Regions from separate parts of the Psychrobacillus sp. FSL W7-1493 genome, predicted to be linked through region 2. Evidence: riboswitches for the same ligand, from Rfam matches in the RefSeq annotation. Region 2 holds a riboswitch; each other region holds the start of a gene.
The links. A riboswitch is a leader RNA that binds a small molecule or an ion and turns the genes downstream of it on or off. The one in region 2 is predicted to bind cobalamin.

Region 1: it holds a riboswitch for cobalamin, as region 2 does, so the genes downstream of both, MKX96_RS00590 (hypothetical protein) here and MKX96_RS01935 (hypothetical protein) in region 2, are expected to answer to the same signal.
Region 3: it holds a riboswitch for cobalamin, as region 2 does, so the genes downstream of both, MKX96_RS16640 (ABC transporter substrate-binding protein) here and MKX96_RS01935 (hypothetical protein) in region 2, are expected to answer to the same signal.
Region 4: it holds a riboswitch for cobalamin, as region 2 does, so the genes downstream of both, MKX96_RS18465 (ribonucleoside-diphosphate reductase subunit alpha) here and MKX96_RS01935 (hypothetical protein) in region 2, are expected to answer to the same signal.

What each region holds. Positions count from the first base shown of each region.
Region 1 is NZ_JBBOSB010000001.1:116,618-124,226, reverse strand. It holds gene MKX96_RS00610 (FAD-binding dehydrogenase) at 1-1,241, shown strand, start outside; gene MKX96_RS00605 (serine hydrolase) at 1,305-2,114, opposite strand; gene MKX96_RS00600 (AraC family transcriptional regulator) at 2,205-3,107, shown strand; gene MKX96_RS00595 (MFS transporter) at 3,129-4,361, opposite strand; cobalamin riboswitch at 4,461-4,646, shown strand; gene MKX96_RS00590 (hypothetical protein) at 4,874-5,092, shown strand; gene MKX96_RS00585 (hypothetical protein) at 5,443-5,619, opposite strand; gene MKX96_RS00580 (metal ABC transporter solute-binding protein, Zn/Mn family) at 5,934-6,851, shown strand; gene MKX96_RS00575 (metal ABC transporter ATP-binding protein) at 6,863-7,609, shown strand, end outside.
Region 2 is NZ_JBBOSB010000001.1:374,838-382,446, reverse strand. It holds gene MKX96_RS01960 (gluconate 2-dehydrogenase subunit 3 family protein) at 1-133, opposite strand, end outside; gene MKX96_RS01955 (hypothetical protein) at 212-469, opposite strand; gene tatA (twin-arginine translocase TatA/TatE family subunit) at 931-1,137, shown strand; gene MKX96_RS01945 (DUF1700 domain-containing protein) at 1,659-1,904, opposite strand; gene MKX96_RS01940 (ABC transporter substrate-binding protein) at 2,028-2,948, opposite strand; gene MKX96_RS01935 (hypothetical protein) at 2,952-3,491, opposite strand; cobalamin riboswitch at 3,663-3,852, opposite strand; gene MKX96_RS01930 (VanZ family protein) at 3,977-4,453, shown strand; gene MKX96_RS01925 (GerW family sporulation protein) at 4,475-4,864, opposite strand; gene MKX96_RS01920 (GNAT family N-acetyltransferase) at 4,878-5,384, opposite strand; gene MKX96_RS01915 (nucleotidyltransferase domain-containing protein) at 5,388-6,188, opposite strand; gene MKX96_RS01910 (DegV family protein) at 6,333-7,181, shown strand; gene MKX96_RS01905 (GNAT family N-acetyltransferase) at 7,204-7,609, opposite strand, start outside.
Region 3 is NZ_JBBOSB010000001.1:3,358,879-3,366,487, reverse strand. It holds gene MKX96_RS16670 (hypothetical protein) at 1-906, opposite strand, end outside; gene MKX96_RS16665 (hypothetical protein) at 1,104-1,421, opposite strand; gene MKX96_RS16660 (DUF2975 domain-containing protein) at 1,888-2,361, shown strand; gene MKX96_RS16655 (hypothetical protein) at 2,358-2,672, shown strand; gene MKX96_RS16650 (immunity protein Imm33 domain-containing protein) at 2,707-3,333, shown strand; gene MKX96_RS16645 (DUF1963 domain-containing protein) at 3,346-4,026, shown strand; cobalamin riboswitch at 4,561-4,702, shown strand; gene MKX96_RS16640 (ABC transporter substrate-binding protein) at 4,823-5,776, shown strand; gene MKX96_RS16635 (FecCD family ABC transporter permease) at 5,781-6,764, shown strand; gene MKX96_RS16630 (adenosylcobinamide amidohydrolase) at 6,766-7,609, shown strand, end outside.
Region 4 is NZ_JBBOSB010000002.1:188,256-195,864, reverse strand. It holds gene MKX96_RS18480 (methyl-accepting chemotaxis protein) at 1-783, shown strand, start outside; gene MKX96_RS18475 (ribonucleotide-diphosphate reductase subunit beta) at 1,413-2,444, opposite strand; gene MKX96_RS18470 (flavodoxin) at 2,386-2,859, opposite strand; gene MKX96_RS18465 (ribonucleoside-diphosphate reductase subunit alpha) at 2,859-5,078, opposite strand; cobalamin riboswitch at 5,244-5,422, opposite strand; gene MKX96_RS18460 (DUF2569 domain-containing protein) at 5,626-6,150, shown strand; gene MKX96_RS18455 (DUF2569 family protein) at 6,175-6,570, shown strand; gene MKX96_RS19610 (hypothetical protein) at 6,606-6,686, shown strand; gene nhaC (Na+/H+ antiporter NhaC) at 6,761-7,609, opposite strand, start outside.

The DNA.
Region 1 (7,609 bases), 260 kb from region 2:
TTCATATTGTATGGGGTACAGGCCCAGCAATTGTTGCTCCGTTTAAAAAACAGGTGCAAGGAGCAATATCCGAGGGATTGGTTACTTATAAGCCACGTCATCAAGTAGAGCATTTGATAACTAATAACGGTACGGTCATCGGAGTTAGTGGCTCCATTTTAATACCAAGTAACGTAGAACGAGGGCAACCTAGCTCCAGAGAAGTGATGGACAAATTTGACTACAACTCTAAAGCTGTAATAGTAACAAGTGGAGGTATAGGAGCTAATCTTGATCTAGTACGGCAAAATTGGCCTGCACGTCTTGGGACCCCTCCTACCAATATGATTTCTGGGGTGCCAGAGTATGTAGACGGTCGAATGATGGGAATTACAGAAAAAGCAGGAGGTCGTTTAGTCAATAAAGATAGAATGTGGCACTACACGGAAGGCATTAAAAATTGGAACCCAATCTGGAAGAACCATGGAATTCGTATACTACCAGGTCCCTCTTCTATTTGGTTAGATGCAGAGGGTAATCGCTTTCCTGCTCCTAACTTTCCAGGCTTTGATACATTAGGTACATTAAAGGCCATCCAGGATACTGGATATGATTACTCTTGGTTTATACTTACCGAAAAAATAATCGAGAAGGAGTTTGCACTGTCGGGCTCAGAACAAAATCCTGACCTTACTGAAAAAAGCATTAAACAAGTGCTAAAACGAGTTTTACCAGGTCCAACAGCTCCAGTTAAGGCTTTTATGGATAAGGGTGAGGACTTTGTTGTTGCTACTAATTTGAAAGACCTTGTAGATGGAATGAATAAAGTGGTCGGCAATAGCTTATTAAACTACGAACATATAGAAAAACAAATTTTAGCTCGTGACCGTGAGATGGATAATAAGTTTACAAAGGACCTACAAATCACTGCACTAAGGGGAGCCCGTCATTATATTGGAGACAAGCTCATACGTGTAGCAGCACCACATAAAATGTTAGATGAAAAAAATGGTCCGTTGATTGCAGTTCGTTTGAATATCCTAACTCGTAAAACATTGGGAGGGCTGCAAACGGATTTAGGCGGTCGTGTGCTGAACTCAGCAGGTACATCTATTCCCGGCCTATACGCTGCTGGAGAGGTCACAGGCTTTGGTGGTGGTGGAATGCATGGATACCGTGCGTTAGAGGGAACCTTTTTAGGAGGATGTCTATTTACCGGAAGAGAAGTAGGCAGAGCTTTAGCCAACGACTTATCCGAGTGAATATATAAAAAAACTTTGACTACAACCTGTCAAAGTTTTTCTTTTGGAAAAGAATAATATTCTCTATACTTCCTTACATAAATAATGATATATTTCGTTGCCTATTTGAGAGAGTATCCTTTTGGAAAGGACGTCATCCTCTTGCTCCGAGAGCACGGTTACAACTAGTTTTCTATTTCCAACAAAAAATATACCCACATCATGTCGAGTACCCGGTATCCAACCAGTTTTGTTTGCAAATTCCCAAGCAGGCATTCCATTGTTAAAGTTAGAATACGGAGAAGGAAGCTTTTCCGGCAAACAATCTCGAACTTGTTGTTTTTTCATAATATCGATCATTAGTTTACTTGCTTCAGTACTAACCAGTTCTCCTTGAGCCATTTTAGTCAGCAAGATGCCAACATCTTTTGCAGCAATGCGATTAGAACCAAGTGGATTGGGTTTACTCAACATAAGCTTGTTATAAAATGTACTATATACCATACCAGCATCTTTCATGGTCTGTTGAATGTTTTCTACTCCAACTAAATCTATTAATAGATTAGTAGCCGTATTATCGCTTTGAATGATCATCAGAAGAATGATATCCGATAGTGGCAGAGAAGTACCTGGAGTTAAATGCTGGAGAACACCGGACCCTCCTACATACTCCTCCTTTTTTAGGCTAATTAAATCACTCAGTGACAACTGCTTACGTTCCAACGCCTGAAAAACAGCAGCCATGATCGGCACTTTAATAACACTCGCTGCGTAAAACAGCTCTTGTTCATTGTGCTCCCACTTTTCACCTGTATTCAAATCCTCTAATACAATTCCCCAAGTCCCCTTGGAAGGTGCAATCAACTTTTGAACCTTGCTTCTAAGCTCCTCCACTATCCAGCCTCCTCTAGTCATTCTATTTCTTTTATTATAGACTAAAGTATATTATATTTTTTGAAAATTTAATCTACAAGGAGTATTTATATGACTCAACTATTATTGTTACAAAAGGTAATCGATCATATCGACAATCACATTAAAGAAGATATGAAAACTGATAACCTAGCACAGCTAATCGGTTACTCTCCCTTTCATTTTTCTCGTATTTTTCATCAAGCAACTGGTTATACCCCCATGGATTATGTACAAAAAAGGAAGTTACAATTTGCTTTGGTAGATCTCCTTCAGGGAAAAAGAATTATTGATATAGCAGTAGAATATGGTTTTGAAACACACGCTGGATTTACAAAATCGTTTAAGCGCTGTTTTGGTAGTCCCCCAAGCTTGTATAGGATGCATTGTCCCATATCATTTCCACAAAAGTTGTGTTTAGAAAGTCTTCTACAAAAGAAAACTGGCGGAATAGTTCTTCAACCTAAGATTATATCTCTCCCACCTTTTATGGTTGCAGGAAAGACATTTGAAACACGGTTAAAGAATATAACTTATACAAGAGATGCTCCTGCTTTTTGGGATCAAAGAATACCTTCTGAAGAATCTATTGAAGCCACTTTATATGATCTTCTGTCGCCTAAAATACACGGAGAGTATTGCTTTAACCTTAGCGGACCAGAGCTAGAAAATCATTTCACCTATCTTTTTGCCGTAAATTATGACGAGGGAACAACCATACCGGAGGGAATCATTAAGTTACAGGTTAAAGCGGCAACATATGCAGTATTTAAAACCCCTTTGGTACTAGAAGAGCACTTTGTTTCCTCTATAAAAGGAACTTGGCAGTATATTTTAGAGGACTGGCTCCCGAACTCTCAGTATGAAGTAGATGAAGGTAGTTACGATTTTGAATACTATGATGAACACTGCCATGATTGGGAGTATGACAAAATCTATATGGAAATTTACCTGCCGATTAAAGAGAAACTATAAGGTTCGGCAGGATTTGAAGCACTAGCCCTTAGCTTTTCTTAAAAGAAAACGATATAAGAACAGGACTGGGCTTAAAATTATTGCACTTACTATAATAGCCGTCCTAATAGTAAAGCTTGTGGCAATATAGCCAATAAACGGTCCTCCACTTATTTGCCCTATTGCATCGACTTGCCCCTTTACAGAAAAGAACGTTGCACGAGTCGAGGAGTCCTTAATGAGTTTATTTAACCAAATATCCTCCAATGGGTACATAACTTTTCGACTCACTTGAATGAAAACATAGCATATAAACAAGCCGATGAAGTACCTGGAAACCGCAAAGCCTATTAATGCAATCACCAGGCTGATGCTCCCTATAAAAAGAGCAATGTATATCCGATGTAATTCCTGATAGATTGTGCTTTTGTTTAAAAAGTGGAGTACTATAAACGACACTAGAACAACTACTAGTTGAAAGCCGCCCGTCAATAGCACTAGCTGTTCATTTCGCAAACTGCTTATGAACGTTGTATCAAGCACGTGAGCAAGCCATAGACGATCAAAGCCTTCACTATAAAAACCTATAATTAGTGCAATTAGAAAGAGCATACGTAGGATAAAGCTAGTTTTGGAAAAAAGAATAATCTTACTTACATTCTGTTTCATAGCCTCAAATGTAGTGATTCTATCCGTTCTTTCAATTGGTTTAAAATGCTCCTCTTTCATAAAGACTATAAGAATAGTAGCCAAGCCTATCATACAAAGGCCTCCAATAATAATAGGTAGATTAATCATGTAATAACCGGTTAAAATACTTAACGGTATGGCTACTAGTTGACCCAAATTCCCAGCCTTGGCTCCCCTCAGATATGCCATAGAAGCTTTTTCTTCTCCTATTTCATCTGCAATCCAAGCTTGCTGAGATCCACTTGTAAAGGTATAACCTATCCCCCACGCCACTTGGGCCAATAAAACTATCGAAAAGTAGGGAAACAATCCCTCTAATAAAAAACCTATTCCTATTAAAAAATACCCAATAATAATGGACAGCTTTCGGCTCTTCAAGTCGGATACCACTCCTGTTGGAATTTCAAATAGAAATACAGATAACTCTAGTACCGTTCCCACCAAAACAAGTTGCAACGGATCCAGCTTAACTACGCTCACGTGATACAACAAGCTGACTGTAAATATATACGTAAAAAATAATTGCGATACAAAGCAAATAAAAATATACAGCTGATAGGAATCCCTTGTTCTATTCAAAAACATTTACCTCACCTCTCCAATGATTATAAAAAGAGGTGCAACCTGTCGCTTATCCAAATTTGCTACATTGAATAGATTTTATGTTATATTGAAAGAACAATTAAATAATGTGTAGATTTAGGTGTTCTTTTGTCAGCAAAAGAACTTAAAAGGGAAGTTCGGTGAAAGACCGACGCTGTCCCGCAACTGTAAATGGGAGCGATTCTTTATAAACCACTGTGTAACAACGGGAAGGAAAGAAGAGCTATGAACATGAGCCAGGAGACCTGCCTATTTCAAGTACACACCGAAAACCTACGCGGATAGGAGGGTGTTAAGTCAGCTATGAACAAGCAATTGCTTGATTTTACTGTCGTACGAAAAACATAATAAAATTACAGGGGCTACTACGGTCCTGTTTTCATAGTGGATTTTATTAAGTTTCTAATCGTACTGATCAAAAAATTATACTAACTAGCATCTTCTTTTATAAAAAAGAGGATGCTTTTTTACGTACAAAAGAGAGGAATTTGTAAATGAAAAAAGATATTTATATTGCATACTTTAGACAAGTATTAATGACAAACCATGTTACAAATACATCAATATCACTACAGTCTACCTTTGAGGAATTGAAAAAAGACATTGAGCTTAATTCAACCTCGAGCATAGAGGAAAAAAAAATTATGCATCGTCATTTAATGGATGCACACCATCAAATGAAAAATGAGATTTCTGGACAAAAAGAAGAGTAAGTCTTAGGAGTATTCATCCTTTTGACAGCTACATGTGTTAAAAGGATTCCATAAAGAGTGCTTGGTACATAACTAATCAATAAATAAAAAACGTGAAATCGTCTATTTGATTTCACGTTTTACTATTTTTTTGCTAGATACTTCCTTCTAAGGAATTTCTCTATTCTAGTTGTTTGTAGAGGAGGAGACAACAACGAGGAGATGGAAGTCATTCCCCCGAAATGATTCTGCCGTAACGGAAAACAACTGTAAATCATGGAATATGAGCCCAAAAACTTTACTAGTTCGTAAAAATTTTCGAGGCTTTTTATTTGGAGGAGAGGTTTGACCCAGCCTCCTTTTTCTCAAGTTTAAAGATCCTGGTAATCCCTTTGATATTTCCCGCCGTCTTTTACTTCTGAATGGTACAAAGCTTTCAAAGCAAAACTTTTTTCTAAGTCATGCTCCTTCATTACTTCCTTCAATCTTTTTGCTAAGTCTGGACTAAACTTCACAAGCTCTTCCATTTTAGATTTTGAATATTGCATATCATTACCTCCCCACTATCATTGTTTCTACAGTATAGCACTTGTCTAAAAGTCATACGAAAAAATCGTTTTCTTAAGAACTGTAAAAAATCAGTAACCGATATTATTTAATTTGAGAATAGTGCCCATAAATTATGTAGTCACATTTTTTTCAATTTTACATAAATTAGTTTGACAATTCAAAATCGAAATGTTAACCTATTGAACAAATCTTTCCTTAAGGAAATTTATTATCACGAAAGAAAATTATATTTTTTTATTCTAAAAGTTTCCTTAAGGAAATAATTTATAACAAAGGAAAAGGAGTGTGCTAAGTGAAAAAGTTCTTTGTTTTTTTGATTGCGAGTTTTTTATTGGTTGGCTGTAGTGACAATAATTCCGGGAAGGCTAATGACGATAAGCCCCTAGTAGTCACAACTACGGGTCAAATTGGAGATGCGGTTAAAAAGATTGCCGGCGATTATGTGGTGGTTAAATCCTTAATGGGGCCAGGTGTAGATCCACATCTTTACAAGGCAACACAAGGGGACCTACAAGTATTAGAAGATGCAGATATCATCTTTTATAATGGCCTAGAACTTGAGGGGAAGATGAGTGATATTTTTGAGAAAATGCAAAAGGAGAAATCAGTAGTGGCAATTGGAGAAGCTGTTCCAAAGGATAGAATATTAAATGACGAAGCTCATCCAGAATTATTTGATCCACATATTTGGTTCGATATTGAGGTTTGGAAAATAGCTACCCATGAAATAACAAAAGCACTCGTCGAGGAATTTTCCTCTAACAAAGATCAATTCTTAGAAAATGAAACAAAGTTCTTTGATGAACTAGATCAATTAGATGAATGGACGAAGAAACGGATTAGTGAAATACCTGAAGAGCAACGAGTGCTTGTTACCGCTCATGATGCCTTTAAATATTTTGGTAAAAGCAATGGACTGGAAGTACGGGGATTACAAGGTCTCAGTACGGAAGCAGAATACGGATTAAAGGATATACAGAACATTGTAAATTTTTTAGTAGAGCAAAATATCAAAGCAGTATTTATAGAATCCAGTGTCTCAGATAAAGCGATGAATGCCGTGATTGAGGGTGCAAAGGAAAAAGGGCATACGATAAAAATTGGTGGGGAGCTATATTCGGATGCGATGGGTGCAGAAGGCACAGAGGATGGCACTTATATAGGAATGTATACGCATAATGTCAATACAATTGTAGATTCACTTAAATAGGAGGCAAAGAAATGAACGCATTACAGGTAAGGGATTTATCTGTTGCTTACGAGGAGAAGGTTGTATTAAGCAATATCAACCTAAATATCCCCAATGGCCAAATAACTGGTATCATCGGACCAAACGGAGCTGGCAAATCGACATTGATTAAAGCTGTACTAAATCAACTACCTAATAAAACCGGCTCTATATCCATTTTAGAGCGACCACTGAACCCCAAGGATCATGTAGTCGGATATGTTCCTCAGCGTAATGCTGTAGATTGGGACTTTCCAACAAATGCACTGGATGTAGTGTTGATGGGGCGGTATGGACATATTGGAATAATTCGAAGACCTTCTTTAAGAGATAAGCAAATTGCTCTGAATTGCTTAAAAAATGTAGGAATGGAAGCCTATGCGGAACAATCAATCGGCCAGCTTTCCGGAGGGCAACAGCAACGCGTCTTTTTAGCTAGAGCTCTCGCACAGGAAGCCGAGGTTTACTTCATGGATGAACCATTTGTGGGAGTGGACGCGGCCACGGAGAGAACGATTATTTCCATTTTGAAGGAGTTAAAATCTCAAGGTAAATCCGTGTTCGTGGTTCACCATGACTTGCAAACAGCTGCTGATTACTTTGATTGGATTGTGTTATTAAACCAAACAATTATTGCTGCCGGGCCTACTGACATTACATTTACTCCAGCTAATTTACAAGAAGCATACGGTGGAAAGCTTTTTTTCATGGATCAAGCAACTTCAGGAAAAAATGCCATA
Region 2 (7,609 bases):
AGTCTTTCCCTAGTAAAGAACCGAGTGCTCCACCTAATACAACTCCACCAACTGTTAATCCAGAGTTTTTGATAAAAGTACGTCTAGATGAACGTTTATCTAAGTATGTAGTCTTGTTTTCCTGTTCTGACATAATATGACCTCCAATGTAAATTAGTTGAAAATAGGTTAAATATTTATTTAGGTAAACAATTAGTTGAAAAAATCCTCATTAATGAAAAACTGAATGCCAGTTATAAACTAATGAGAATAAGATTGTATAAACCAATAAAAATGAGATAAAGTATATATATTTTTTTCCAGTCCAGCAAAGAACAATAATAGATAATCCGATACTTGAACCTATTAACGCGAACCAAGGAAACTCATTATTATAGTAAAAGAGGCCAAGAGCTAAATCTGCTACTATAAATAAAGCAAAAATTACTTGATTCAACAGTTTTAATTCTTCTAAGTTATATTGCGTCACTTTTATTCTCCTTTAACATAGTTCACACAACTATGAAAATGTAATTTTTATACAAAACAAAACAACCGTTTTACAGTCTACTCCTTTTATTTCTTCAATACTAGATATTTATTTCGAATAATAAAATATAATTTTATTCTGAAAAAACATTAAATTTTTATAATTATTGCAGATTAATAGCAAAAACCCTTGTATTATCGGTATAAAGTAATTATATTTCTTGGTTAAATAAACGATAAAATTATATTTATATAATAAAATCCCTGCAAAAGGAAATCCTACTTTTATAACGAGGAGAATTTTCCAGCTCACACCATTTGATCATTTTTAATACTAAATTATTTACAAATTTAAACGTAGGAGTATAATGTGTTATTGATACAAAACAACCAATTTTATATATGATTAACTACTCTTGAAAAAAACACATGAGAATATATCGAAACAGTATAGGAGAGATTATAATGCCAAATATCGGAATACCAGGTTTAATCATTATATTAATTATTGCTTTAATCGTGTTCGGTCCGAAAAAATTACCTCAATTGGGTAGAGCAGTTGGAGAGACGTTAAAAGAATTTAAAAGCTCAACTAAAGATATAGTAGACGATGTTGCAGAAGAATTTAGAATAGAAGACAAAGAAACAGCAACTAAAAAAAATATCTAATACAAAAAGCCGCCTAATTCTAATAGGCGGCTTTTTGTATGTGTTAATATACGTCGCTAGATCAGTCTATAAGAATCTATACAAAAGCTTGTTGCTCATTATTTCTTTAAATAACGAAGAAATAAAAGGTCCTCTTGGTGTTTGTCTGATGGGAGAAAATGTTGAAGTCGACAGTATGATGGATTATTAGATAGGGGTCAGTCATGTAGGTGATGCACCTTGAAAAGCTGGAGACATTATAAATACCAGCATCAAAATAGGCGACCTTTGAGGCCATGGAGCAATGCCCGATGCTATGTGGAAAGCTTGGAAACAAATTTACTCCAAACGGTTTTCCTCTAGCTCCTACAAACAGGCATGAACATCAGAGATGGAAGTGTATACAGATGTTGACCCATCTGATCCAAACTGTTATTCGGAAATATGGATTCCTATCATATAAAAAAGTTGAACTAGTTCAGTTTACTAAACAATTGTATTTGATATTGTGCTACGAAAGGGTTACTAGCCTTTGCCACATTTTATACATATGCACTGTCATATCTTACTTCTACAACAATCATTTCCTCTTCTGAGTAAGCCTTAAGTAATTCCCTTGCTATATATGATGGTGCTCCTAATGATACTATGGTTTCTTGTTCAGATTGTCCCTCTTTTAACAAATCACAAAAATAATTTTGGAAATCTCGAACTATGGCTTGGCGTTCCTTTGTATTCAACATATAAAGCTCTTTTTCTAACGTCTCAATATAAATATTCGCTGTCATGTTTCTCTCTCCCTCAGTACTATTCATTAAATAGTACTATACCATAACACTATTGTTCATTGCAAGGTACCTTGTTTTAAATAAAAAGTTGGTCCTGCTTCTTGTCAGGACCAACCTTTAACTTTATTTGAACAACTCTGGATATACGGTTTTAGCCACCAACTCTACTGCCTCTCCAATTCTTGGTCCGGGACGTGACATAATGTCTTGATCTAATTGGAATACAGCATTACTTTGAACTGCCTCTAGCTGGCCCCAACCTGGACGAGCTTTAATCTCACCAATTGGATCTTCTACATAATTTACAGTAGTCAAGATGATTGGTGGATTTCTTTTGATGACATCTTCCTCAGATAATTTAATCCATCCCTCTTGGTCTGCAAAAATATTGTTAACAGAAGCGTTATTTAAAACCTCTTGTTGAAATGTATCTTTACCTGTTGTAAATATTTCAGGTGACGGGCTTATTTCAAAATAGACTTCTTTCTTTTCATTTACAACAGCTACTTTGTCTTGAACACCTTTAATAGTGTCACGAATAGAATTAACAAGATCAGTTCCTTTCTCCTCTATCCCCATTACTGAGGCAAGTTGTGCAACATCTCCATAAACGTCTTCAAATGACAGTGCCGATTGAATGACGAATACATTTAGTCCCGCATTCTCCAACACTTTAAGCTCTTCCTCAGAACCTGTCGTATAAGCAATCACGACATCAGGGTTGATCTCCAAAATACGCTCTGCATTAAAGCTCATAGAATCGGAAATCCGTTCAATATCTTGTGCTTCTACTGGGTAGTTATCATAGTCTGTTACACCTACAATTTTTTCGCCAACACCAAGAGCGAATAAGATTTCAGTGTTACTCGGTTGCAGAGAAACAATTGTTTCTGGAACCTCTTCAAATATAATTTCTTTACCCCTATCATCCGTTACGGAATATTCCTTTATTTCTTCCGAGACAGTTTCTTTATCTGCCTGACACCCTACAAGAAATACAGATATTAATAATACCGCTAACCAATTCCTTAACTGTTTGTTCATTTGTTATTCCTCCACTTTTTTCTTTTTTTGTATTGGATATGATTTACTAACAAATTGAATTTCATCTACCCCGTGCTGTTTATTTACATAGACCGCCATGACAAACAACACATTTGCCAGTAGCTGTGTATAGTCGAATAATATCTCTGGCACTTCTCTTTCTAATGAAACCTTATGTAATGCCCTAACAGATTTCTTCGCTTCACTCCGACAGACATGTAATTCACAGGCTGCGGTAGAACCTTGTGGCAGTACAAATAGATTTACTCTACCTTCCACTTCACTTACGTAAAAATCATACATATCACTAAGAATATTTAAATCTTGTTCGCTAATTGCCAACTTACCTCTAACAGAACCATTTAAGTGATATGCCATAGGTGCCAGGTACATTAAGTCTTCGTAAACTCTTGGTATATCCTTTGTTAAAGATGCAGCAAGTCCTATCCGAGTGGTCAATGAATCCGTTTGGATTTCAAAATCTACAGTAGAAGGTTTCTCTCTCATAAATGGATAACAAATATAACGTAAATCCTTTTTCATCTCCTAGCCTCCTTTCCAATGTATTTGTGAAATTTCAGCAATAAAATACTCGACTTCTTACAGCACAAAAAAACGCCACCCCTAAAAGGGCGGCGCAATACCTATTTATCGTTAGAAATTCAATCTCAAAATAGAAACGTGCCGTACAATCCCTTAACTTCCGAAGAGTATTTATACGTTCAAGAAAAGGCTGGTCTCCTGGCTCATGCATCATTTTACTCTAAGAACCTTCCCATCGACTTCTAGCCGACAGTGGTATTTTTCTTATTTCATTAGCATTTACAGTTGCGGATACAGCTTCGGTTTTTCACCGAATTCCCAATTAAGCTGACAAGTCAGCACCTTTTCCCTGCAAAATTATTCACTTATCGTAAGTGTACCATAGCCTCTCATTCGAATGATAGAAGCTTGTCCGTCTATTTTCTTTCCTTACTATCAATCTTTAATCATTTTGATTTCTCTTATATTTATGCTACTGTTTTTATATGAAAAAATTTATCCCACTTTTACTTTTAATTCTCTTTGTATTTATTGCTTCTGGACAGACGTCCGAGCAGCAGTCTTTAGAGACTGTGCTTAAAAACTGGCTTCCGAATAAGCCATTGGAGTCCTTTTTATCTTTATTTCATATTCCATATTGGGGATTTAATGTCTCTGTCGAGGAACGTGGCTACTATGCATTTGTTGAATTCTTAATAAGAAAAGGCACACACTTCTTTTATTTTGGTTTGATTAGCGTAGCCATTCATATTGCTTTGTCTAAAAGATTAAAATACCGAAAACTGGTGGCAATATTCATTACCTTTCTTCTTGGAGCTGCTGATGAATTCCATCAATCCTTTACGAGTGGACGATCCGCTCTTTTTCAAGATGTCCTACTAGATACAAGTGGTGCAATTTTTGCCATGCTAGTATTAACATTAGTACAACGTATAAAGCACAGAAAAAACGCTACCCCCTAAAGGGAAGCGTTTTCTATCTAACTATTTACGTCTTTTTATTAGCAAGAAAGCAATTCCTAGCGTAACTACGGAGAATACTGTAAGTATTTGGTTTATCGGAAGGATAGGTTTAAATTTCACATTCTCAGCGGTGATTTCATATACTCCTATCGGTTTTACCGAAAAGGCACCACCTGCTCCTTCTCCTTGGCCACTTGAATTTTGCTCATCCGTAATCTCAGTTCCACCTCCGCCACCTCCACCCACAAAATAGTTAACCTTGGCAACGGGTAAAACTTTTTTATTATCCAACACAATTGGCTCTCCATATATTAGAGAAACGTCTTTTTCTCGAGAGAACTTTTCGAATATCGCACGTACGGGAGTTTGAAGCCACGGTAGCTTTACATCGCTTTTTAACTTTTCTTCCATAATGTCATCTCCTTTATTTTAGGATAAGTGTCATGTGATGTTCCTCGTAGTAAACATCTTCAACTTTTAAAGCCATTTCTTCTATTCCAAATACTTTAAAACCTAACTGAAGATATAAATTTTTGGCAGACTTATTGTCGGCAACAACTGTTAGATTAATCTTTTCTATCTCATAAGTTTCTCTTGCTTGTTTAATGGCCTGCTCCATCAAAGATCTCCCTATTCCTTTTCTTCTTCCTAGCGGGCTAACATACATCGCAAAAATATTTGCTCTATGCTTCATTTTTAAAGTACTTTCTTGTAAGAGGGTGACCATACCTATTAATCTTGTTCCTTCATATGCCCCAAAGGTATAATTTCCGTCTACCTTGAAATTAGCTCTTACTCTCTTAATGGGGTTTTCTCTTTGAATAGCCTCTTCATAGCTAGTTCCGAATGCTTCGGGACTATTTTGCAGTGCCTCAAGCCTAAGCTCCCAATAAGCCCTGGCATCATCAGATGTTAACCTTCTAATTTCCATGTTCTATGCCTCCTGAGAAAAATAGCGTGCATTACAAATTTCATGTGCGTACAATATTAAATCTCTACAAGCCTCTGCACGTGATTTTTCTGTTTCAAATAACGACGCAGACTGCTCTAAAGAGCGAATTCTCATTCCTTCTTTTAGTAAGGGATGCCAAACATTTGGCAGCATACTTAATCCTTTTCCCAGTGCTTCTTTTTTTGAAATAATCTGCTCATATTCGAGTGAATAAAGAATTCTGCAAATAGTAGCTGTAACAGCCTCCACCACTTCATCAGGCACTGAATCTGGTATTTCTTTTGCTTTCTCATACCAATAATGATTTATATTGTATTTTAACGTTTCCAAGACGTCTTCCCATTCAGTAGGGATATTTAGCTCCTGAATGGCTGTCCCCTGCAATACAATTCCATGCTCCTTTAACACCCACCAAGTTACATGATTAATGTCCCAATGACCTACCTCAACTAAACCTTCTGAACAATATGGATACGGCTGAAGAAGATTATTGGTTTTACCAAGGTCCTTTGTTTGAATATACATACCATCCATCCGAGAACCTAATTCTTCTTTAGACAATTGAAAATGAATGTCCTTTATTATTTCTATTTCTTTCTCATTCATCTCTCTTTTTAATAAAACAATAAAGTCAATATCACTCTTCTTCTCATCAAAAGCTCCTAAAGCAATGGAGCCATACAGATAAACTCCTTCTATTAAAGTCTTAGGTAGATTTGTGTTTAATTGCGGTAAATATAATTGCAGTAAGTTATGCGCAGACTGAGATATTAAATAACCCAAAGTTCTTCTCCCCTTCTAAATATGTTCAAAATATGTCCCAGGTTCCGAAATTTCGACAAAACATGACAAGTAACACTATTACTAAAAACTAGTCTAAGGTACATTAGCGCTAACAAATAATTTTTTTTAGGAGATTATCATACTGTGAATAAAAATGTTGCTTGGATTACTGACACTGCTGCTTTATTGGAACAATCATTTATTGAAAAACATAATATACATGTCTTACCGCTAAATATTGTTTTTGAAGAAGGTGCCTTCAAGGAAACAATTGATATGACACATGATGAATTCTATGACAAATTAAGAACCGCAAAAGTCCATCCTAAAACCTCTCAGCCCCCAATTGGCGAGATGGTGCAACTATATGAAGATTTAAAAGCACAGGGATATGACTGTGCAGTAGCAGTTCATACGTCTAGTGAGCTATCAGGAACTTATAACAGCTCACAAACTGCTTCTGAACTAGCCAACTTTAAAGTGTATTCGATTGATTCTAAAATAGGTTCTTATCCGATGGTCAAAATGCTAGAGGTTGGAAAAAGCATGGTAGAAGAAGGACATGATGTAGAAGAAGTTGTAGCCCATATTGAAAATATGACAAATAACTCCGAGTTATCCTTTATTCCTTCTAGCTTGACTCAGCTTCATAAAAGCGGTCGTGTGTCCGGCACGAAAGCTTTTCTTAGTAATCTCTTAAATATAAAAGTAGTCATTTCCTTTGATGAAGGAAAAGTGGTTATGAAAGAAAAAGTCCGTGCAGATAAAAGAGCTAAAAATTATGTAATGGAGCTACTTCGAAAAGACATGAAAATAGCTGAAGTTCCAGAAGTTGCCGTAATCAACTGCAACAATGTTAAGGATGCTAAAACCTGGAGAGAAGAAATCTTACAAGAATTCCCTAAGCTAAAGGTAATCGTTATCCCACTAAGCGCTTGTGTAGGAGTGCATGCGGGAGAAGGTACAACAGGACTTAGCTGGGTCAGATATTAATAGATTCAATCGAGGGGGTTTGCTATTTAGCAAACTCCTCTTTTAATAAGGAACAAATAGCAGCATCGCAAAACCGCCCTTTTTCAAATGCCGATTTTCTTAATGTTCCCTCATATATAAATCCTGCCTTCTCCAAAGTTCTTTTCGATGCACTATTTTCCGGATCATAGAGTGCTTCAATTCTGTTAAGCTCCATATTTTCAAAGCCATAGGTAAGTATAGGCTGCAAAATCTCTGTCATTACTCCCCTTCTCCAAAATTCTGGTGTGAGCTCAAACCCGATTTCAGCCTTATAGTGTTCCTTTTCCCAATTATGGTAGCCACAGCTCCCTATAATCTTATTGTTCTCCTTAGTAGCTATCCCCCAACGCAAGCCCTCATTTTTATGATATTTTTTCTGCCAGTTCTTTATTATCCTTCTTGCTTCG
Region 3 (7,609 bases), 3.0 Mb from region 2:
AATGATTGCTAAAAGTACATTAAATGAAAGCCTCTGTTTAAACAAACATATTGCAATCGTCAGCATAAGTGCCACAAAAATTGCCCAACCAATTGGAAGGAAGAGTAGCCATTTCCATACTGGCACCATAACTGTTTCTGCACCAATAAGCATATCTATTGGATAGTATATCGTCTCTAAATTCCCAGTCAAAAGAGGTGGTAATAACGTAAAGAATGCTGCTAAAATCGTATATACAATCACAAGCATTAAAAAAGGTATGAGATACCCGTAATAGATTGCTGTATTTGAAAGTGAGTTAACTTTAAAGAACTCGAAAGTCCTATTTTGTTCATCCGAAATAATTTTATAAATGAAGATAAGAAAAAATAGAAATGCAGTAAAGGGACTGAATAATAGTTGGAATAATTGCTTAGAAAATAGTGCTGTATTAAAGGGGGTCTCTTGTTCTGTATAAGATAGATCTTGTTTCGCTATTGTAGCAGCTTTTTGTTGCTCAACATCTAAAACCTCAGGATTTATATAACTTATAAAGTCATAGCTCTCATACTCTCTATATGCTTTGATGTAGGCGAGGTTTTCGTTGGAAATATTTAAATCTCCTCGATCCAGCTTAGTTGATATTTCTTTTAAATACACTTCTTGGAGGAGTAAACTGTCTAGTGCTAGTTGTTGTTCCTCGGTTAAGCCTAAATCCTTTTTTTTATTTAATAGGCTACCAATGATAAAATTAATGGTTTCCTTTCGATCATTAAATGTGTCTTGTAGCTCCTGTTGAGTTGTTCCAGATTCATTACTATTAATAGCCATCAAAGAAACGATAAATAGAATGATAATAAAAGGTACCAATAATATGTATTTACTTTTTAAGATTCCTTTCATAACGAAACTTATAACTTCTCTCATGAGTTCCCCCCTGAAAAACAGACGTAGATTGTTCCACTTCCTCTTTATATATGATTATATGCTTGTAGAATCGAGCATATTTTCTAGAAAAAGAAAACATCCCTTTAAATAGTGAAACTTACAGAAAACTGCAGAGTTAAACAACTACGTAAAGGGATGATTTCTAAGAAAGCCTTTATTTTAACTATTCTATCTTCCTATTTATCAAGTTCAAGTGATACTGGTGCGTAAGGACCTGTTTTAATGTATCCTGAGAAAAATGAGTAGTTTCCAGAGCCGTCTGCAAAACCTCTATTATAAATATACCCAGAATACGTTTTACCATTTCTAGTTTCAGTTACCCACATAGATTGATCTCTAGTAAAACGAACGGTTCTTGAAACAAAAATTTGTTCTGAAGCTACATCAACTTTTGTTTCTTTACTTTCAGTGGCTTGTACATTTTCTGCTTGGGCTGTGAATCCAAAACTTAAAGCAATTACAAAACTTAACAATAATGTTTTAAATTTCTTCATAAAGTATATTCCTCCGTATCAAATTTTATTTTTTTAGAAAACAAAATACTTAGGAAGAAAATCGGCCGATTATTCTTACAATTCAATCTTTTCATATTATGATAACCTTGTCCAGCTCTTTCTGTTACACACTTTCTTAGAGAAAATGCCCATTTTTAGTATGTTTTCAAGAGTAACTTGTGTAAGTAATTATAAATAATTTTTGAAATTTTCAAATGTGAGATCAGTCCACATTGCCATTTAAAAGACGAAATTAGTTTAAAATCCATAATTCTATAATGCAGACAAAGTGCTAAATGCAGCAAATGGATCTCTTTCTGGAATAAAGACATTTAATAACTTCCATAATTCTATTCTGGTTCTTTTGTTATCCTAGAGTATTAATATTTTTTATTTACAATAGTATTTATTCTAAAACAATCAAATATGTAATATAATGTAAATTATTAATAGGGGAGGTACTTTTATGGAAAAAGGAATTCTATTGTTTTTAAAGTTAGCTATTGTTTTAATGGGAATCCCAGTTCTTGCTTTATGTATATTTCTAGTACCTGAAATAGCAAGCTTTGTAGTAGAATTATATCCTGAATATGCTTATTTGAAATACCTAGTTTATATCGATTTGTATGCAACAGCTATTCCTTTTTACTTTGCCCTATACCAAGCACTAAAGCTTTTAAATTATATAGGTCATCATAATACCTTCTCTGCACCTTCAGTAAGAGCCTTGAAGAAAATAAAATACTGTGGATTAGCTATTAGCTCTTTATACGTTTTAGGTATGCCAATATTCTTTCTTATGGCAGATAAGGATGATGCGCCTGGAATCATAGGCATCGGACTAGGCATGATTTTTGCTTCCCTTGTAATTGCAGCCTTTGCATCTGTTCTACAAAGACTTTTACAAGAAGCAATGACACGAATGGAACGTAACAAATGAAAAGTAGAGGCTTAATTATTGGAATGACTATAATCAGTATTGCTTTCCTTACTTTTTTTCTTTTAAATAGAGCTGATTACCATGGCAAAGTAGGGGATATAACGGATAATAACTTTACCTTATATCCTCTGGAAGTTAACCCTGAATACGAGCATTTTACTCCTAAAGTTCATATCTCTAATTTCACCAAAATAACAGGGGAAATAAATAGCATGCGGAGCTTAAAAGAAGGACAAGAGCTGAAAATATGGACTGAGGAAAAGGAAGGAAAGATAGTTGCAAAAAAAATTAAAGTGTTGAAAGACTCGTAAAAATTATGTTAAAACAGTTCAAGGAGAAAATATAATGTCATGGTACTTAGAGAGTGTTTATAAAAGAAATAAAGAAGCGCCCTATACTTTTTATATTCCTAGCCAGGAAGTAATTGATATTTTAAGAATAGGAGATATGGTCAAATTAATTTTCGAATTCGAGACTAGAGCAGACGGGTATGCAGGTGAAAGGATGTGGGTGAAAATTACCCATAGGGATATGGAAAACTTTAAGGGAGTTCTTTCAAACGACCCAATCAATATAAGTGAATTAAAAATTGGACAAGAAATTTCATTTCGTGCAGTACATATATGTGACACTGAGTATAACGATCCAAATGCTTCTAAATGGGATTATTATTTTGATACGAAAATAATTGTAAGCAACGATGTTTTAGAGAGAAATGAATTTAATTTTATGTTAAAAGATGATCCAAAAGATGCTCAAGATTCTGGTTGGTCTGTTTTAAGTGGTTACGAAGATGATAGATTTTTAAGTAATTCTGATAATTTTCAGTATATATCCATAGGTGTAATTTTAAATATAGATGACTCTGTTCTATCTTTTATTGATGAGCCACCTCTATGTGCATATGAAAGAAATGACCACGGTGTCTTCTATAAAATAGAAGATTACGATTGGGAGTCTTACTTAGCTTAGGAAGGGATTTATATGAACATTGCTCAATTAAAAGAAGTACTATTTAAGCAAGCTACCATTTTTGATACGGGTGGACATCAACCAACAGAAGAATTAGGTGAGAGCTGGATTGGAAAGGTCATGTGGGGAAAAGAAGAAAATATATCTTCCCAGTATGAGCCTTTAAGTACAATCTTTTTAAGCAATCTCCCTTACGTACCGGAGGAATTAAAAAACATTCAATTAATCACTATTTATATGGACTTTAATGTATATGATCATTTAAACAATGATAATTTAGCGTCTTTTTTTATGATTAATTGCTATACAAGCCTCAACGAATTACATAAAATAAACGATCAATCTGCAAGGACGAAACCTTTTCCATTAAAACCGAAACTAGTTGAGAATGATGCTCCCGCCTGGGACTCTGATGATATACCACCAGAAATTGTAGACGAGATTTTACGCATTGAATTAGAGGATGCGATCGAATATTACGATGATATCGTGGAAGATATCTATCCTATGCATAAGGTTGGAGGATATCCTTCCTTTACCCAGAGCGGAGTCTCCTATGGTGACGAATATCCCTTTGTCTTTCAGATAAGCTCTGATGCGAAAGCGCAATTCAACATAGTAGACAGTGGTAGCTTCTATTTTTTCTATAATCAAGACAAACAAGAGTGGATTGTGTACTGTGATTTTTATTAATAGCATTAGGGGTGAGTATCTCTCGAATATTTTCTAATAGGAGATGGACATTTTTTACTTAAGCTACAAAAATGCTACTCCCCTAGCTTTATAGAAGGTCAGAAAGTGAAACGTGAAATGATTTCGATAATATGAATGTAAAAATTTCACTGAAATCACCTTTAATCAATTACTACTGTTTTTTTACCTCGCTTGAGCTGGAGAAGATTCATTTCTCAAAATAGTTAAACACGAACCTTTTCTAAAATTGATTGTAGCGGCAGGCGGTGGCACAAGTAGGGATGAGTGAGACAGCTCAGACATCACAACCTTGCGCGTAAGCGACAGGTGATGACTTATCGCTCCCCCCCTCGAAAGATCGTCCGAGATATGAGCGAAAATCAATTCTACTTTCCACATATAAAAGTATATAAACTTGAATATTCTTTATTAATTGTTCGTATTTTTGAAATTATGAAACGGATGCCTTTCTCAAATCCCGACATCATCTCGACAACATCTAAATATAAGGTATAATAAATGCAAGAAACAATAGAATAACATTTGCGTAAAGGTGCTCTAGTTATTGGATACTAGAGTTAAAAGGGAAGCTGGTTAGAGTCCAGCGCGGTCCCGCCACTGTAAGTGATGCATGTGCATCATAAGCCAGAAAACCTGCCTTTATGTGCACACCCATTACCTACGCGGATAGGTCTGGTGTAGGTCCGCTTTCGGTATTTTTGGCAGATTTATACCTATCTATCTCTCATCCTAGGATGGGGGATTTTTTATTGTTTAAAATTAGGAGGAATGAAGGATGAAAAAGTTTTGGTTATTAATTGGGATAGCACTGTTTGTATTGGCTGGGTGCAATGATTCCGAAACACTTCCGTTAGAAAAAGAAGATAGTGTAGAGGTTGGTAGCTCGGAAACAGCATTTCCGCTGACTCTCACTGATGCAGTAGGACAAGAGATTACGCTAGAGGAAGCCCCAACATCAATTATATCTATGATTCCAAGCAATACCGAAATTCTATTTGCTTTAGGGCTAGATGAAGAAATTATCGGTGTGAATGATTATGAGAGCTACCCTAAGGAAGCCTTAGAAAAAGAAAAAATTGGTGGCATGGAGTATAACATTGAAAAAATAATCTCTTTAAGTCCGGATATCGTATTCGCTCATGAATCCATTGTTTCAATGGCAGAGTCAGGATTACAGCAGCTTCGAGATGCTGGTGTAAAGGTATTTGTGGTACAGGATGCAAAGGATTTTAACTTAACCTATAAAACTATTGAACAAATTGGCCGAGCAACGGGGAAATATGAGGAAGCACAAGCCGTTATAGAGGATATGAAGGCAAAGGTTGATGAAATTCAAGAAAAAGTTGCAAAAGTAGAGACAAAGAAAACAGTATTCGTAGAAACTTCCGATGTACCAGAAATTTATACTCCTGGTAATGGGACATTTATGCAAGAAATTTTAACGATGGTCAATGCAGAAAATATTATGGCCGATCAAGATGGCTGGTTTCAAGTTAACCCAGAGGAAATAGTAAGCCGTAACCCAGATGTTATGTTAATCACCTATGACTACGTAGAAGGAATTGTAGAAAAGGTGAAACGGCGTGATGGTTTTGACACAGTGACTGCCATTCAAAATGATGAGGTGGTACAAGTGGATGAGGATGCAACGAGTCGTCCAGGTCCACGTTTAGTAGAAGGCCTAGAGGAAGTGGCTAAGGCTATTTATCCGGAGGCATTTAGTGAGTAAATCAATGATCGGTTATATCTTGTCACTGGCTACGTTAATCGTAGCCATTTGGCTAGGTGTGTCGGTCGGATCTGTAAAGGTACCGATCAGTACTTTATGGGATACGGGTACAGATGCGATTGCAACAAATATCGTCTGGAAGATTCGCATGCCGCGAGTTATACTCGCAGGATTAGTCGGAGCATCCCTGGCAATAGCGGGAGCAGCTTTTCAAAGTCTGCTTAAAAATCCGCTAGCTGATCCTTATACATTGGGAGTGTCGTCCGGAGCATCGGTTGGTGCAGTGGCTACACTCTTTTTTGGAATATCGGTACCTTTTTTAGGAATGTTCACCTTGCCTGTTTTCAGTATGTTAGGAGCTCTTGCAACGATGCTCACCGTAATCACCTTCGCGAAGCTTGTTGATCGAGCGATGAAAATGGAAACGATTATTTTAACAGGTATTATCTTTAGCTCGTTTCTCGGCTCTGTTATTTCCTTAATGATTGCATTAACAGGGGAAGAGCTAAGGCAAATAATTGGTTGGCTCCTTGGAAGCGTCTCTATGCGTGGCTGGAGCTATGTTCAAATGGCATTACCTTTTATAATAATTGGTTCACTTTTATTATGGTTAAACCGTAGGGAGCTAAATGCAATGCTGTTTGGAGAAGAACGAGCACAGCATTTAGGTGTGGAAGTAAAGAAACGTAAAATGATGATACTAATAGGTGGGTCTATGCTTACTGGGACGGCTGTAGCTGTATCGGGAACCATTGGATTTGTCGGACTCGTAGTGCCTCATATGACGAGGCTGTTATTTGGCTCCGATAACCGACACGTCCTTCCGTTAAGCTTCATAAACGGAGCATCGTTATTAATTATTTGTGATCTCGTATCACGTACGATTATATCTCCAACAGAGCTTCCTATTGGAGTTATCACAGCCTTTATAGGTGCACCAGTTTTTGCATTTATCTTCTTCCGACAACGTAAAAAAGGAGCTGCTTAACATGCTAGAGATAAAAAAGCTTTCTGGTGGCTACAATCAAAAGCTTATAGTGCATGACGTCTCCTTTCAGGTATCTAAAGGAGAAATGCTAGGGATATTAGGTCCAAATGGTAGTGGGAAATCCACTCTTTTAAAATTGATGAGTGGCATACTTACACCTTCATCGGGAGAAGTACTAATTGAAGGTAAGCCACTGAAATCCTATTCCTCAAAGGAGCTGGCAAAAAGGCTGGCAGTTTTGCCGCAACTGCACAATCAGGCTTTTTCACATACTGTTTTTGATACAGTTTCACTAGGACGATATCCTCATCAATCCGGCTGGTTTTCTACATGGTCGCCAGAGGATGAAATGGCGACACAGGAGGCAATGAGGCTGACTGCTATCGATCAATATGAAAAGCATTTACTAGAGTTACTATCAGGAGGAGAACAGCAGCGAGTTTTTGTAGCGCAGGCTTTAGCTCAGCAAGCTCCAATATTGCTGTTAGACGAGCCGACCAATCACTTGGATATTGCTCATCAAAAACAACTTCTAGATACGATTAAGACACAAGCAATTGAGAATGGTATTACGGTTATAAGCATTTTTCATGATATTAACCTTGCATCGCTTTACTGTGACAGGCTTCTATTGATGGACCAAGGGAGCATTAAAGTAATTGGAGAACCGCATGAGGTAGTAAAAAAGAGTTTAGTGGAAACGGTTTATGAAGCCAGAGTTAGTACTAATCCTCATCCGGAACGCCCTAAACCACAAATAACCATTTTGCCAGATGTAAATGAAAAACAAGACGATAAACAAATCACAGCGTCCAATTTTCAAGTAACGGATGATTATGTTCTTT
Region 4 (7,609 bases), on a different contig from region 2:
ATCTTACCTATATTCCACTCGATGTTACCAGACATAGCTATTGGATTAACAAATACGCAAGAATGGATTGCTTATCATCCTGGGCGTAAAATAGATATAGGAGCAAGAGCTGGTACTAAAATCAATCCACGCGAACCATTAGCAGATTGTATTAAAAACATGATAGTAATAAGCGAAGAAGTTCCATCCGAATTCTTTGGAATTCCGTTTACTGGATCAGCTGCACCTATTGTAGATAATGGTCAGGTCATTGGAGCATTAGCCATTCAATTACAAAAACAAAACGAAAAACAACTTAGAACCATTTCAGAGCAGATTGAACAATCACTTGAACAAGCTAATAATCGTGTTGTATCTATAACAGATGGCTCGGAAGGTCTCTCGAAAATAAGTAATGTATTGTTAGAAAAGTCCAATCGTGCTTCGGAAGAAGTGAATAATACGGATGAAGTACTAAATTTCATTAAGAGAGTCGCTAATCAAACAAATCTTTTAGGGTTAAATGCTGCTATTGAAGCAGCAAGGGCTGGTGATAAAGGTCTTGGCTTCACAGTAGTCGCTAATGAAATAAGAAAACTTTCTTTAGAAACAGTTTCTTCCACAGAAAAAATAAGACAAACATTAACTAACATCCAAGAGTCTGTGAATGAGATTACAGCTTCCATACAAGAGGTTGTTATTGTTGGACAAGACCAGGTATCCTCTACTGAAGAAATCTCTAACATCATTACCAAAATTCACTCGATGAGTAAAGAGTTAAACAAGTATGCTTCCGAATTATAAAAATAAAGAACGTATTTAAATAGAACCTCCTGACATTAATCGTTTTGATTTAGTCAGGAGGTTCTTATTTGATAATCCAACAACTCATAATAGTTTGTGTGACTGTTGTTTTTAAACACTTTCCAATGAATGCTTCCTCGTCTTCGACTTTTGTTCTTTTTATATCAAACTCTTCTGGTAAAAAAAACAAAGAAATTTCACTATTTCATCCCAAAAATACTGTAAAAAATCCAAATCGTCTTTACTAATAGTCTTTGAATAAAGACTTCTACCATTATTCCACCAAAGGATTGTGCATCTCTTATTCCCATAATTTTTTTCAATCTGGTCGAATAAACTTACCAACAAGGATTTATTTGGATTACCATTTGAGAAATTAATCCATTAAAATCTGTAAATTTGCTTTTAGTCTGATACTTTGGTCTAACGTAATTATGTCTAAAAAGCCTTCCCACGAATTTGTCATATTTTCACCCATCTCCACTTCAAGAAAAATCAACCTAAGCCTTTAACATAGCCTGATTTTGTTAGATTCCAACTAAATATCCATCTATTAAAAAAAATGCCATGAACACGAAGTTCATGGCATTGCTAAGATTATAATTTTATCAGACTAGATCTCTTTTCTACTAAAGATCATCAAAGCCATTATCAATTGCATTCACCTTTACATATTGGCGAGACTTTTGTTCGAAGAAGTCTGTTTTAGTGCCATCTATATTATCTGCATATGCTCGAATCCATTTCATCGGGTTTTCCACATACTCAGGGTAGATTTCATTTAAACCGATGAGACGTAGCATTTTATTGGCGCGGTATTTAATATACCCTTGCATATCTTCTATATCGATTCCATCGATATCATGTAGCACATAATTGGACCATTCTATTTCTAGTTGGACAGATTCTTTAAATTGCTCATAGACCCACCCTATAAATTCATCGTTATTTAGCTCTGGATTTTCAGCTAGCGTTGCTCTGAATAGCTCTGATATAAACCGGCCATGCTCTAGCTCATCTCGGTTGATGTAGCTAATCATCGTAGAAGTACCTACCATTTTGTTATAACGAGCAAGATTATAAAAGAAGGCAAAGCCAGAATAGAAAAATAGCCCTTCCAATAATGTTGTATAAGTAAGCGTCTTTAATATGTTTTCCGTCGTTGGGTTCTCTACAAATTCATTGTAGTACTTGGCAATGTTTTGATTGCGCTTAATTAGCACTTCATCCGTTCTACCAAAATCAAATGCCTTGTTTTGCTTATCCAGCGATACAATGGATGATAAAACATAGGAATAGCTTTCATTATGCACGGCTTCTTGCTGTGCAATGACCGCCATAATGGATTGTACCGATGGATCTGTTGCATATAGCGAAAGCAATAGAGCTGTACGAGTTTGAGGTGCATCTAATGTCGCTAGCAGTCCAATGATTTTTAAGTACGCATCCTGCTCCGATTCACTCAAGCTACCAAATTGCTTTATGTCATTAGACATATTTATTTCATCCGCTTGCCAGTAGTTCCCTAGCAGACGTTTGTACATCTTATGCCAATGTGGATACGCAATATCATTCCAATTCAGTATACCGCTTGATTGCCCATTAAATATTCCTGTTGATTTGTTTGGATTTCTTGGTTCTAATGTTTTTGCCTTTTGCATGATTTAAAACTCCCTCTAGCCATTTAGTGACAATTTTCTCTTGGCTTCCTCTTGGTGACTGTTCAATTTTTAAGCCTTGGAAAGGACTGTTACAATAGCAAACTAGTTTATCCACTGCTCCGCAAAATAGCTCGTCTCCACCAAATTGAGTATCGCCAGAGCCAAATATATAACTATTTTCTGGTCGATATCCTAAGTCTCTTAAAAAATCCTTCATTTCATCTGGAATACCCCCCTGATCCCAGGTGAAAGTCCCTATAAATACTAAGTCATACAGCTGCAGGTCTGGTAAGTCTCCTATACCGATGCAATAGGTATCCACCTGATAATGGAGGGTCACCAGCTGATTTTGTAAAAGCTCTGCTATTTCTTCTGTATTTCCGCTATAGCTCACATAACATATAATTGCCTTCATCAGCTCGAACAGGACTCACATTCGATAAGTTCTACCGAGGTGGAACGTACGTAATAAGTCGTTTTTAGCCCACTTTTCCAAGCTTCTAAATGTAACGAAAGTAATTCCTTTGCCTTTATCGTGTTTTGTACATATAAATTTAAGGAGACCCCCTGGTCAATATGTCGCTGACGTGCAGCGTTTTGCTTCACCGTCCAATGCTGATCAATGAAATAAGCAGACTTATAAAACCACGTAGTCTCTGAATTTAAATCTGGCACTGTAACAGGAATTTTATAATCCTTCTTCTCTTCTGCATAAGACTTCTGGAAAATCGGATCAATACTAGCAGTACTTCCCGCTAAAATAGAAGTCGATGAATTAGGAGCAACTGCCATTAAATAACCATTTCTAAGACCTACTTCTGCGACCTTTCTGCGAAGCTTATTCCATTCGTCTCCTTCATACTGACGCTTTTCAAAATAAGCACCTGTTTGCCATTCCGAACCTTCGAATAAAGGATAAGCTCCCTTTTCCTTAGCAAGACTTGAGGATGCCTGAATAGTTAAATATGCAATTCTTTCGTATAATTTATCCGCAAGTTCAACCGCTTCCTCTGACTCCCAACGAATCTGCTTAAGTGCGAGCAAATGATGCCATCCAAATGTACCAAGACCAATACCTCGATACCTTGCATTTGTGCGCTCTGCCTGGGGCACAGGAATCATATTTAAATCGATTACATTATCTAGCATGCGTACTTGAATGTTTATCAGTCTTTCTAATACATTTGCTGGTACAGCCTTTCCTAAGTTAATAGAGGATAAGTTACAAACAACAAAGTCCCCAGGTTTTCTGCGTGTGACAATAACATCATCCTCTAACTGGATCGATTCAAAAGTTGTTGCGCTCTGGTTTTGAAAAATTTCTGTGCAGAGGTTACTACTATAGACCATTCCTTCATGCTTATTTGGGTTGCTCCGATTTACTTCATCTCGGTAAAACATATATGGCACCCCTGTCTCTAACTGAGACCTCATAATTCTTTTCATCAAGTCGATTGCTTGTACAGTTTCTCGCGATAGGCGTTGGTCATTCACACATTCCTCGTATTTTTCTCGGAATGATCCTTCTCCTCGTTTCTCATCGTAGAAATCCTCCAAAGAATAACCCATTACCTGACGAACCTCATGCGGATCAAACAAATGCCATTCTTCTCTTGCATCAACCCTCTCCATGAATAAATCCGGCAAGCATATACCTGTGAAAATATCATGCGCTCGAAGGCGATCATCTCCATTGTTTAGGCGTAAGTCTAAAAAAGTAAAAATATCCTTATGCCAAGCATCCAAGTAAACAGCTACTGCTCCTTGTCGTTGGCCAAGCTGATCGACGCTGACTGCCGTATTATTTAACTGTTTAATCCAAGGTAGAACTCCACTAGATGCTCCCACGAATCCTCGTATAGAAGAGCCACGGCTACGCACCTTCCCCATATATACACCGATACCCCCTCCAAATTTAGATAGAGTAGCTACGTCTGTATTACTGTCGTAAATACCTTGCAGACTATCATCTACAGTGTCTATAAAGCAGCTAGAGAGCTGTCCATGCGGCTTCCCAGCATTAGATAAAGTTGGAGTTGCAACCGTCATATATAAATTGCTCATCGCCCAATAAGCTTCTTTTATTTTTTCAAGACGGTTTACTTTTTCGTCCTTCATAAGTGTCATAGCTATAACAAGCCAGCGTTCTTGTGGCAACTCTACAATATTCTTATTAAAATCCTTCGCTACATAGCGATCTAAAAGGGTTTTTAAGGCTATATAGGTAAATAGGAAATCTCTTTTTGCGACAAGGAGATTTCCTAGCTGCTCTAACTCCTCATTCGAATAACTTTCCATAATAGAGGGATTATATATTCCCTTTTTAGCAAGGATCCGTACGTTCTCTGCAAATTTTGTATAGACGGCATCTGCGGTTGTGTTTCTGCGTTCGGCTTGCTGTGAATAGACTTCTGCTAAATATATTCTTGAGGCTACAAATGTCCAAAATGGCTCCTGTTCATCTAAAAAGCTTAGTGCATCTAGAGACATAGCTTTAGACCAAGCAGCAATTGTGCCTTCCGGGTGTTTTTGTAACCACTTGTGATGCGACTTAACTAAGGGCGCTATCTTTTCTTCTCCAAATTCTACTATTAACTGCTGTAATACCTGCTGTTTTTCTGTATTCGTAATAATTGCCAATTCAAATTCCTCCCTATTTTTTATATACAAAAAAAGCGATGCCTCCAGCCTCTTCGGCTGAGTCATCGCTCATGATTTTAAAGTAGGAAACAACAAGACATATCGTTCGTTTTAAGATAGAGTCTCTCGCCCCCACCTCTCAACCCCCGAAGAAAGTGTTGCTTCACCGATAAAAAGGCAGGTCTACTGGCTCGTGTTTCTCCCTTCTGCTGGCCTTCCCACGAAATATCGCAGTGGCATATTCAACAGTCGTCTACACTTACAGTTGCGGGGACAGCTTCGGTCTTTCACCGAATTCCCTTTTAAACCATAACGGTACCTTTTCATCGTATAAATACTATATATTGTGTTTTGATTACTTATATACCCTAACATATTGTGTTTAAACTTGTACATAGGTAAAAAGACTATGAGTTAGGTCTTACATCTTATTTTCAGAATAACTCTGTCACAAAATTGCGAATCCAATATTTTCTGTATATTATAATTATAGCGACCTATAAAAATGGTAAAATATCTTAATTTTAGGAGAGTGTTAAATATGATTGCAAGCAATTCCGCGAGGTCGACCTCTAAGGACTTATTACCCCAAGGACCAGTTGGTATTGGTGGCTGGCTGATACTTCCACTTATCGGACTTATTACCTCACCGTTTGTTATTATTGCCTATCTCATGATAGATGTTTTCCCTTTTATGACGGCTGAAGGTTGGGAGAGTATAACTAGTAGGAGTGGAGAGTATTACCACCCTTTATTTGGCCCAATTGTAATAATAGATCTCATCATTTACCTTGCTCAAAATTCTTTAGTTATCGTATTACTCATTCTTTTCTTTAAAAACAAAACCATTTTCCCTAGAGTAATGATCACCTATCTTACCACAATACTAATATTAGATATTCTCATAGGCTATATAAATTTGCAAATCGTAGAGAGTGTGTTTGAACCCGATCCTTTAACGTCCCAGCACTATATGTTTAATGTAATACGGGCTATGGTAAGTACCTCGATTTGGATTACTTATTTTAGTAAATCCAAGAGAGTAAAGAATACATTTGTAAAGTAAACATACGATAGGAGGTAGTTCTCAATGACTGTTACTAATGTATCTATACAACCACATAATGGACCCTCAGGAATTAATGGTTGGCTAATTCTGCCCTTGATCGGTTTGCTATTTGCACCATTTCACTATTTACTTAGATTTTTCAGCCACGTAATAACCTACCTTACGAATAACATTTGGGTGACGATGATTGAATTAGATGTATCTAAAGGACAGCAAATCTTCATAAGTGTAACCATAGTAGTCTACTCCCTTATTTTACTTTTAACAGCAGTCATCTCAACCATCCTTATTTTTCACTTTTTCAAGAAAAAAAGGACATTACCAAAGAATATGATTCTTTATTATATTGCCACAGCTGCGTGTAAAATTGTTCTCGGCTTTGCATTGTTTACATATCAAATCTATTATATGGAGTGAATCATGAGGAACGGTTTGAATTTGCTGCTGTCTCTATGATGTCCTTTATTTTTACATTTATATGGGCGAATTATTTCAATGAATCTCAAAGAGTTCATAATACATTTGTTCATTAACAAACAATCCAGCCCATAACTACAGTAAAGTCCTCATTACTAAATAAAATTAGTAATGAGGATTTAGTGTAAAACTATTTTCCTTCGATATAAGTTAATGTTTTTCCAGTAAATCCAAATAATATAGTCAAAATCGGGCTAATTAAGCAGAAAAATGCGAATGGTAAGTACTCGAGTGTTGTCACAGCTAATACATTCGTTATGAAAATCCCACATACACTCCATGGTACTAGCGGGTTTACAACCGTACCAGCATCTTCCATTACGCGTGCTAAGTTTTTATTGGCCAAACCAACTTTTTTAAATTGTGCTTGGAATGCTTCTCCAGTCAATAAAATCGACAAGTACTGCTCTCCGATAAGTGTATTAACCCCAATTGCAGTAAATGCAGTTGCTGCAACAACAGAACTCACCTTCCTTAGCGAGCTTTCCACTTTCATCAGCAAGCTTTGCACGATCCCCAGTGTAAACAAAAGTCCACCCATACTTAGGGCAAGTAGAACAAGCCCAATCGTAAACATCATGCTATTAATGCCTCCCCTAGAAAGTAAGGAGTCAATTGCTTCCATACCCGTGCTAGATGTAAAACCGTAAAATAGTATATTCAATACTTCCCCAAAACTAAAAGATTGATGGAAATAGGAAATAAGTATAGCAACAACTGATGTGAAAGCCAGAGATAATATAGCAGGCACTTTCTTAATGGAAAGTATAACGAGTAAAACAAGAGGGATCAGTGTATACCAATGAATCATCCCTGTTTGGAGTAGTCCAGCTTGAAATCCATTTACTTGCTCGAGCTGTTGAAATTCTTTGTTTGGCGATAAAATTACATATCCAATTAGCGAAATAATGAATGCTGGTATCGTTGTCCATCCCATATTTCGAATATGTTCAAATAAATCTACCTGAACGATAGCAGA